DNA from 2 places in the Streptomyces sp. SGAir0957 genome. Region 1 is predicted to be linked to the other one. Evidence: riboswitches for the same ligand, from Rfam matches in the RefSeq annotation. Region 1 holds a riboswitch; the other holds the start of a gene.
What was found. Region 1 has a riboswitch for S-adenosylmethionine ahead of thrC (threonine synthase). Riboswitches for the same ligand answer to the same signal wherever they lie in the genome.

Region 1 (4,485 bases):
GTCCTTGGCCTGCTCGAGGAGAGCGGCGGAGACGGCCTCGACGGCCTTCTCGATGCCACGCTTGAGGGCCATCGGGTTGGCACCCGCGGCCACGTTGCGCAGACCCTCGCGCACCAGGGCCTGGGCCAGGACGGTCGCGGTCGTCGTGCCGTCACCGGCGACGTCGTCCGTCTTCTTCGCGACCTCCTTGACCAGCTCGGCGCCGATCTTCTCGTACGGGTCCTCGAGCTCGATCTCCTTGGCGATGGACACACCATCGTTGGTGATCGTGGGGGCGCCCCACTTCTTCTCGAGGACGACGTTGCGACCCTTGGGGCCCAGGGTCACCTTGACGGCGTCGGCGAGCTGGTTCATGCCGCGCTCGAGGCCGCGCCGTGCCTCCTCGTCGAACGCGATGATCTTGGCCATGTGAAGTGGTCCTCCCGGACGGGGTGGAAAAGCAAGCAAACGGACCGTGCTGGTGCCCGCGACGGACGGCCCCTGAGCCTTGTGGTTCCTTGCCCCACCGGCCCCCGGACCTCACCGACCCGATCCAAGTTCTGTCACTCTCACTCGGAGAGTGCTAAGCCCAATGATTAGCACTCGACCCATGCGAGTGCAAGCGGCTACCACACATCCGGCGGGGGCGCGCGCAGCGCGAAGCACGGTCCGGGCGACGAAGGGAGTGTGACGACAGGCCCTGGTACGACGAAGGGCCCGCGCCCCCTCGGGGGACGCGGACCCTTCGTCTCGTACGAAGCCTGTCAGTCGCGACGCGCTTCAGCCGGCGGCGGCAAGGCGGACCATGTCTGCCTGCGGCCCCTTCTGGCCCTGCGAGATCTCGAATTCCACTCGCTGACCCTCTTCGAGGGTGCGGTAGCCGTCCATCTGAATCGCGCTGTAGTGGACGAATACATCCGCACCACCGTCGACCGCGATGAAGCCGTACCCCTTCTCCGCGTTGAACCACTTGACGGTGCCCTGAGCCATGCCTAACTCCCCTATTACTGGCCCTTGCACAGATCCGCACTTCGCGGATCCGGGTCAGACCTCACCCTCCCCAATGGGTAGGGGTGTGCGCCGGAACGCGTCGACCGCGGCTGAATGTATCTGCCCAACTGCCGTCTGCAACAGGTCAATCGGACGTGAAATCTGGGCACCCTCGAACGGGGAAACCGGGCCAACTCACCGGATCCCTGGGCAACTCGGGCCAGGCAAATGCCATAAAAGGCTCGAAGGGGCTGGGCACTTTGGCTGCTTCTTGTCGCGTCCCGAGCGGAAACTCATATGCGCCCGTCATGCACCACGCGGGGAAACGAACCAGGTTCCCCAACTGTACCGCGCTCAACCATGCAGAATTGCCCCCTCCGCTTCTCTCGCGGAGGGGGCAACAGGGGTAACTCAGCGTGCATCAGGGGAAGATCAGCCGCCGGCGACGGCCGGAATGATCGACACGCCGGCGCCGTCCGGCGTCGCGGTCTCCAGACCCTGCTCGAAGCGGACGTCGTCGTCGTTCACGTAGACGTTGACGAAGCGGCGCAGCTTGCCCTGGTCGTCGAGGACGCGGGCGGCGATCCCGGTGTGGTTCTTCTCGAGATCGGCGATGACCTCACCGAGCGTGCCCCCTTCGGCGGCGACCTCGGCCTGCCCACCGGTGTAGGTACGCAGAATGGTAGGAATGCGGACGTTGACGCTCACAACTCACCTCAGCACTAGCGGGGGCCCGGGGGGCAGAGCCCCCGGTTACGGGAAGGGGCGGGGCGGGGCGGGGCGGGGAAACCTACTCGGCGGCGAGCCCGGCGGCCCGGAACGCGTCGAGGGACGGCTTGATGGTCGCCGTGGCCTGCGAAGTCTCGGCGACAGCGTCAAGCGTCTTGAGCCCGTCACCGGTATTGAGCACGACGGTCGTCAGAGACGGATCGATCAGCCCGGCCTCGATGAGCTTCTTGGTGACACCGACCGTCACCCCACCGGCGGTCTCCGCGAAGATCCCCTCGGTCCGGGCGAGCAGCTTGATCGCGTCGACGACCTGCTCGTCGTTCACGTCCTCCACGGCACCACCCGTGCGGCGCGCGATGTCGAGCACGTACGGACCGTCGGCCGGGTTGCCGATGGCGAGGGACTTGGCGATGGTGTTCGGCTTCTGCGGCCGGACGACGTCGTGGCCGCCCTTGTACGCGACCGAGACCGGCGAGCAGCCCTCGGCCTGGGCGCCGAACAGCTTGTAGGGCTTGTCCTCGACGAGGCCGAGCTTGATCAGCTCCTGGAGCCCCTTGTCGATCTTCGTGAACTGCGATCCGGAGGCGATCGGGATGACCAGCTGGTCGGGCAGCCGCCAGCCGAGCTGCTCGCAGATCTCGTAGGCCAGCGTCTTGGAGCCCTCGCCGTAGTACGGGCGCAGGTTCACGTTGACGAAGCCCCAACCCTCGCCGAGCGGGTCGCCGATCAGCTCGGAGCAGAAGCGGTTCACATCGTCGTAGTTGCCCTCGATGGCGACGAGGTCACCGCCGTAGACACCGGCCATGACGACCTTGCCCTGCTCCAGGTCGTGCGGGATGAACACGCAGGAGCGGAAGCCGGCACGGGCGGCGGCGGCGCCGACGGCACCGGCCAGGTTGCCGGTGGAGGAGCAGGACAGCGTCGTGAACCCGAAAGCGCGCGCGGCCTCGATGGCCTGGGCGACGACGCGGTCCTTGAAGGAGTGCGTGGGGTTGCCGGAGTCGTCCTTGACGAACAACTTGCCCTGCTCGACGCCGAGTTCACGGGCGAGGTTGTCGGCCTTGACGAGCGCGGTCCAGCCGGGGTTCAGGTTCGGCTTCTCGGCGACGTCGGCCGGGACGGGAAGGAGCGGGGCGTAGCGCCACACGTTGGCCGGGCCCGCCTCGATCTGCTTGCGGAGCGCCTCGGGGTTACCGACCGGCAGGTCGTACGCGACTTCCAGAGGCCCGAAACACTCGACGCACGCGAAGATCGGGCCGAGCTCGAAGGTGGTGCCGCACTCGCGGCAGGAGAGCCCGGAAGCCGGACCGAGATCAACGGTCTGCTGAGCGGTTCCGGTGGCGACAGTCTGTACAGCCATGAGAGGCGAGGCCCTTTCTCCTCATCTTCCTCGCGACGCATCTCGCCGCGAGACGGATTTGGCACCTTCCCTAGCCGGGAGCCTCGCGGTGGACAGTTGCGGTGTCCTACGAGACCGGCTGGAGGGTTGCCGGGGCTTCAACGGGCCGTATCCCTCTGCCCCTCTGGATGAGCGGTATTCGGTTGTTTGTGGCAGTTGTGTCGGCGGCGACCCCGGCATGCGATGGTCACCGGCCTTGTTCAAGACTGTAACCGAAGGCCCGGACCCTTGAGATAGTCGTCCGAACCGCGAGATGGATCACACCCCGCCCCCGGACCCGCCCGTGCACCCGCCCCCGAAGGAGCCACAGACCGTGCTGGAAGAAGTCGAACGCTGGCTTGAGCAGCGCTCCTGGTCGGTGGCCGACCGCCCGCTGCACCAGTTGACCGCGGCGAAGCGCGCGTCCGGCCAGACGGTGAGCGTGGTGCTGCCCGCGCTCGACGAGGAGGCGACGGTCGGCGAGATCGTCACCGTGATCCGGCGCGAGCTGATGACGGCGGCGGTGCCGCTCGTCGACGAACTGGTGGTCCTGGACTCCGGCTCCACCGACCGCACCGCAGAGGTCGCGGCGGCGGCCGGGGCGCGCGTCGTGCACCGGGACACGATCCTGCCGCGCATCCCGGCCGCGCCCGGCAAGGGCGAGGTGCTGTGGCGCTCCCTGTACGTCACCAGCGGCGACATCGTCTGCTTCGTCGACGCGGACCTGAAGGAGTTCTCGGCGGACTTCGTCTCCGGGATCGTCGGCCCGCTCCTCACCGACCCGGGCGTCAGCTTCGTCAAGGCGATGTACGACCGCCCGCTGGGTACTGAGTTCGATTCGCCCGCCTCCGGCAGGACGGCAGGGCAGGGCGGCCGGGTCACGGAGCTGATGGCCCGCCCGATCCTCAACCTGCACTGGCCGCGCCTCGCCGGATTCGTCCAGCCCCTCGGCGGCGAGTACGCGGCCCGCAGGACGCTCCTCGAACGCCTGCCGTTCCCGGTCGGCTACGGCGTCGAGCTGGGCCTGCTCGTCGACGCGCTGCACACCGTGGGCCTGGACGCGCTCGCCCAGGTCGACGTGGGCGTGCGCCGCCACCGCCACCAGGACGGGCTCGCGCTCGGCCGGATGGCGGCGGCCATCTACCGCACGGCCCAGCTGCGGCTCGCGCGCGGCCAGCTGGTACGGCCGGAGCTGACCCAGTTCGAGCGGGGCGAGCGCGGCTTCGTGCCACGGACGTACGCGGTGGACACCGTGGAGCGGCCCCCGATGGCCGAGATCGGTGAGTATGCGGAGCGTCGCGTGGCATAGACGTGGGTTAATCATGCTTTCTGTCTAAATTGCCCACTTATGTGGCTCAGACTTTCCCAGGGCGGTTCCCGGGGCATGGCGGCGCTCACCGCGACGGCGA
Region 2 (4,485 bases), 1.4 Mb from region 1:
CCCCAAGCCCACCGCGGAGGAGTACAAGGAGATCACCAGCGGCCACGGCCACCACTGATCCCTGATCGGCTGAGCCGACAGCTGTCCGCCACGGCAGGAGCCCTCGTCCAGGCACTGGACGGGGGCTCTTTGCCATACCTGGCGCTGGATAAGCTGGAGCCGCGTAATCCCACTGACACAACTGGAGCGGCCATGAGCGCTTTGCACCCCGCTGGAGGCGACACCGCGGCGGGCCGTTCCTGGCCCGCCGTACTCAACGGCCTCCTGGAGGGCCGCGACCAGAGCGCCGACGACACCGCCTGGGCGATGGACCGCATCATGCGGGGGGAGGCGACCGAGGCGCAGATCGCCGCCTTCGTGGTCGCGCTGCGCGCCAAGGGCGAGACCGTCGAGGAGATCTCCGGTCTGGTCCGGGCGATGTACGAGCACGCCAACGTGATCGAGGTGCCGGGGGAGACCGTCGACATCGTCGGCACCGGCGGCGACGGCGCCAAGACCGTCAACATCTCCACGATGTCCGCCATCGTCATCGCCGGTACGGGCGTCAAGGTCGTCAAGCACGGCAACCGCGCCGCCTCCTCGGCCTCGGGCGCCTCCGACGTCCTGGAGAAGCTCGGCGTCAACCTGGAGCTGACGCCCGCGCGGGTCCCGCAGATCGCGGAGGAAGCCGGGATCACCTTCTGCTTCGCCGTGAAGTTCCACCCCGCGCTGCGGTACGCGGGCGCCGCGCGCGGCCAGCTCGGCATCCGCACCGTCTTCAACCTCCTCGGCCCGCTCACCAACCCGGCCCGGGTGCGCGCCCAGGCCGTCGGGGTCGCCGACGCCCGGATGGCGCCCGTCGTGGCCGGTGTCTTCGCCGAGCGGGGCAACTCGTCCCTGGTCTTCCGCGGCGACGACGGCCTCGACGAGCTGACCACCACCGCGACCTCCCGCGTCTGGGTCGTCCGGGACGGCGCCGTGCGCGAGGAGTCCTTCGACCCGCGCGACGTGGGCCTCGACCTGGTCCCCGTGGCGGCCCTGCGCGGCGCGGACGCCTCCTACAACGCGGAGGTCGCGCGACGGCTGCTCGACGGGGAGCGCGGCCCGGTGCGCGACGCCGTGCTCCTCAACTCGGCCGCCGCCCTCGTCGCCGTACGCCCCGGCAGCGGCACCCTCGCCGAGCAGCTGCGGGCCGGCATGGACCGCGCCGCCGAGTCCATCGACTCGGGTGCGGCCAAGGCGACCCTGGAGCGATGGGTGACGGCCACCAACCGCTGACGCGCGGGGTACGAGTGTGACGCAGAGCGCAGTCCGAGTTGTCTCAGAGAACGGACTGCGCTCTTGCCGTATCCGGAACGTGTGGCAGGATGCTTTTCAAGGTCATGAGTGACAGCGTGATCGGCCCCGGCCGGCTGTCCGGCAACCCTCCGTCCGTGGCGGGGTGCCCCGGGTGAAGACCAGGCCGCGTGCAGCAAGGCTCGCGGCAAGCGCGGACCCCTCGCGAACTTTCCAGGGGTCCTGGGTCGTTTGAGGGAGCAGTCTCGTGAGCAAGCGAATGTGCTAGGGCCTCCGGCCCCTTCTCTGGTTACTCCATCACCCTCCGCGTGAGCGCGTCCGCGCCCCGCGTCGAGGTCAACTCCCGTACGTAGCAGTGCTGTTGCTGACGGCTGCCGTGCGGGCCTGTACGCCACTTCGCCCTGCCCTGACTTGTCCTGCCGGGAGACAGCCATGTCCGCTCACACCACCGCCACCGCCACCGCCACCGTTTCCGCCGAGTCCGCCGCCGACCCCGCTTGTGGCGCGCCGCTGCCGGTGCTCGGCCGCGACGTGACCGTGCCGCTCGTCACCGGCGGCGAGGTGACGTACGCCGCCCTCGACTACGCCGCCAGCGCGCCCGCCCTGCAGCGCGTGTGGGACGACGTCGCCGCCTACGCCCCCTACTACGGCAGCGTGCACCGCGGCGCCGGCTACCTCTCCCAGCTGTCCACCGACCTGTTCGAGAACTCCCGCGCCACGGTCGCCGAGTTCCTCGGCTGCCGCGCCGACGACCAGGTCGTCTTCACCCGCTCCACCACCGACTCGCTCAACCTGCTCGCCGCCGCGCTGCCCGCCGACTGCCAGGTGTTCGTCTTCGAGACCGAGCACCACGCGTCGCTGCTGCCCTGGCGCGACGCCCGCGTGACCTACCTCAACGCGCCGCGCACCCCGGGCCAGGCCGTCGAGACCCTGGAGCGCGCCCTCGCCGAGCGCGACCCCTACGGGCCCGCCCTCGTCTGCGTCACCGGTGCCTCCAACGTCACCGGTGAACTCTGGCCGGTGCGCGAGCTGGCGGCGGCCGCTCACGCGCACGGTGCCCGCATCGTGCTCGACGCCGCCCAGCTCGCGCCCCACCACCCGGTCTCCGTGCAGGACCTGGACGTCGACTGGATCGCCTTCTCCGGGCACAAGCTGTACGCGCCCTTCGGCTCGGGCGTGCTCGCCGGGCGCGCCGACTGGCTGCGCGCGGCCGAGCCGTACCTGGCCGGTGGCGGTGCCTCGCGCAAGGTGGCCCGGCGCGTCGACGGCGGTGTGGACGTCGAGTGGCACGACAGCGCGGCCCGCCACGAGGCCGGGTCGCCGAACGTCATCGGCGTCTACTCCATCGCGTCCGCCTGCAAGGCGCTGACCGAGGCCGGGTTCGACGACCTCGTCGCCCGGGAGCGGTACCTGATCCGGAAGGTGCGCGACGGGCTCGCCGAGGTGCCCGAGGTGAAGGTGCTCTCCCTGTTCGGGGACGACGCCCCGCGCGTCGGCGTCCTCTCCTTCGTGGTCGAGGGCTGGAACTCCTCGCACTTCGCCGCGGCGCTCTCCGCGGAGTACGGGATCGGGGTGCGGGACGGTCTGTTCTGCGCCCACCCGCTGGTGCGGACGCTGCTCGGGTCCGACCCGCAGACCCAGGGCGAGTGCGGGGCGCCTGAGGCGGCGCCGGGGGAGAAGTCGCTGAACGCGATCCGGGTCAGTTTCGGCGCGGGCACCCCTGACGAGCACGTCGAGCGTTTCATCGGGGCGGTGAAGGAACTGGTCCGCGATGGCGCCGCCTGGACCTACCGCACCGAAGAAGGCCGCTGCGTCCCAGCCGCCTAGGGGCGCGGGGAACTGCGCGACCAGCCACGAAACAGCCGCGGACGCGTCTGCTCGGTTCATGAGCAGACGCGTCCGCGGCTTTCGTCGTGGCTGACCGCGCGGTTCCCCGCGCCCCTGGCGGGGCTAGCTGTCCAGCCCGATGGAGAACGCGGCCTCAAGATCGTGCTGGGAGTACGTGCGGAAAGCAACATGCGTGTCGGTGCCCTCGACCCCGGGGATCTTGCTGATCTTGCCGGGAATCACTTCGGCAAGATCATCGTGCCGGGCCACCCGAACCATGGCGATCAAGTCATACGTGCCGGTGACGGAGAAGACCTCGCTGACACTGTCGAGCGCCGCGATCGACTCGGCGATCTCGGGGATCCGGTCCACGCTGGTCTTGATGAGCACGATCGCGGTGATCACGGCTGGCTGTCTCCCTCGGTGGCCGTGGCTGGGGCAACCTTCACCTTAGCCCGGCCCCGGTATCGCACCCACGCCCACAGGAAGCCGAGCGAGAAGCCGATCAGATGGGCCAGGTAGGCGACCCCGGGCCCCTGGCTGTCCTGGTAGGCGGCGGCCCATTGCAGCGCGACCCAGAACGGGAGGACCACCCACGCCGGGAAGCGCAGCGGCAGGAAGAGGAGGAAGGGGAAGACGCTCGTCACCCGCGCGTCGGGGAAGAGGTAGAGGAAGGCGCCGAGCACCGCCGAGATCGCTCCCGAGGCGCCGACCAGCGTCTGTTCGGAGCCCGCGTGCGCGATGGCGTACCCGAGGAGTGCCAGGTAGCCGCTGACCAGATAGAACAGCGCGTACGGCAGATGGCCCATGCGCTCCTCGACCATCGCCCCGAACACGTAGAGGAAGAGCATGTTGCCGAGGAGGTGCACCCAGCTGCCGTGCACGAACAGGGCTGTGGCCGGGGTGAGGGCGGCGCGGGGTGATCCGATGAAGAGTTCGGCGGGCAGGACGCCCCAGCGTTCGAAGTAGCCGGCCTGGGCGGTGAGCAGTTGGTCGCCGGTGCCGTAGGACGGGTTGAGCCCGGACGACGGGGAGAGCACGAAGGTCACGCAGCAGACGGCGATGAGCGCGTACGTGACCGGAGCCGGATGTCCTCTGAGGAAAGCGGTCGCTCTGCCGATCACGCCGCGTCCGTTGCCGATCATGAAGGAGAGCATGACGCAAGGCGGGGAGCGGGCGGTGCACGGCAGGCCGTAGGGTTACGGGCAATAAAGCAAGCATCACGCACCACGGAGGCGACAGTCCGATGACGGTTCCCCTGCCGACCGCCACCACCCGCTGGCGCTGCACGCTCTGCGGCAACCTGACGCGGTTCGACGTGACCCGCTCCTCGCAGGTCGTGGAGTACGTGCACCTGGACCTGGCCGGTGAGCCGAAGGTCGA

Region 2: another riboswitch for S-adenosylmethionine. It lies ahead of C1N81_RS32255 (aminotransferase class V-fold PLP-dependent enzyme); the one in region 1 lies ahead of thrC (threonine synthase).

Annotation. Positions count from the first base shown of each region.
Region 1 is NZ_CP027293.1:4,694,013-4,698,497, reverse strand. It holds gene groL (chaperonin GroEL) at 1-408, opposite strand, end outside; gene C1N81_RS25940 (cold-shock protein) at 760-969, opposite strand; gene C1N81_RS25935 (MoaD/ThiS family protein) at 1,402-1,677, opposite strand; gene thrC (threonine synthase) at 1,760-3,058, opposite strand; SAM riboswitch class I at 3,077-3,232, opposite strand; gene C1N81_RS25925 (glucosyl-3-phosphoglycerate synthase) at 3,411-4,385, shown strand; gene C1N81_RS25920 (DUF7927 domain-containing protein) at 4,425-4,485, shown strand, end outside.
Region 2 is NZ_CP027293.1:6,064,506-6,068,990, forward strand. It holds gene C1N81_RS32245 (cytochrome bc1 complex cytochrome b subunit) at 1-58, shown strand, start outside; gene trpD (anthranilate phosphoribosyltransferase) at 193-1,257, shown strand; SAM riboswitch class IV at 1,358-1,475, shown strand; gene C1N81_RS32255 (aminotransferase class V-fold PLP-dependent enzyme) at 1,708-3,102, shown strand; gene C1N81_RS32260 (Lrp/AsnC family transcriptional regulator) at 3,226-3,507, opposite strand; gene C1N81_RS32265 (rhomboid family intramembrane serine protease) at 3,504-4,247, opposite strand; gene C1N81_RS32270 (hypothetical protein) at 4,349-4,485, shown strand, end outside.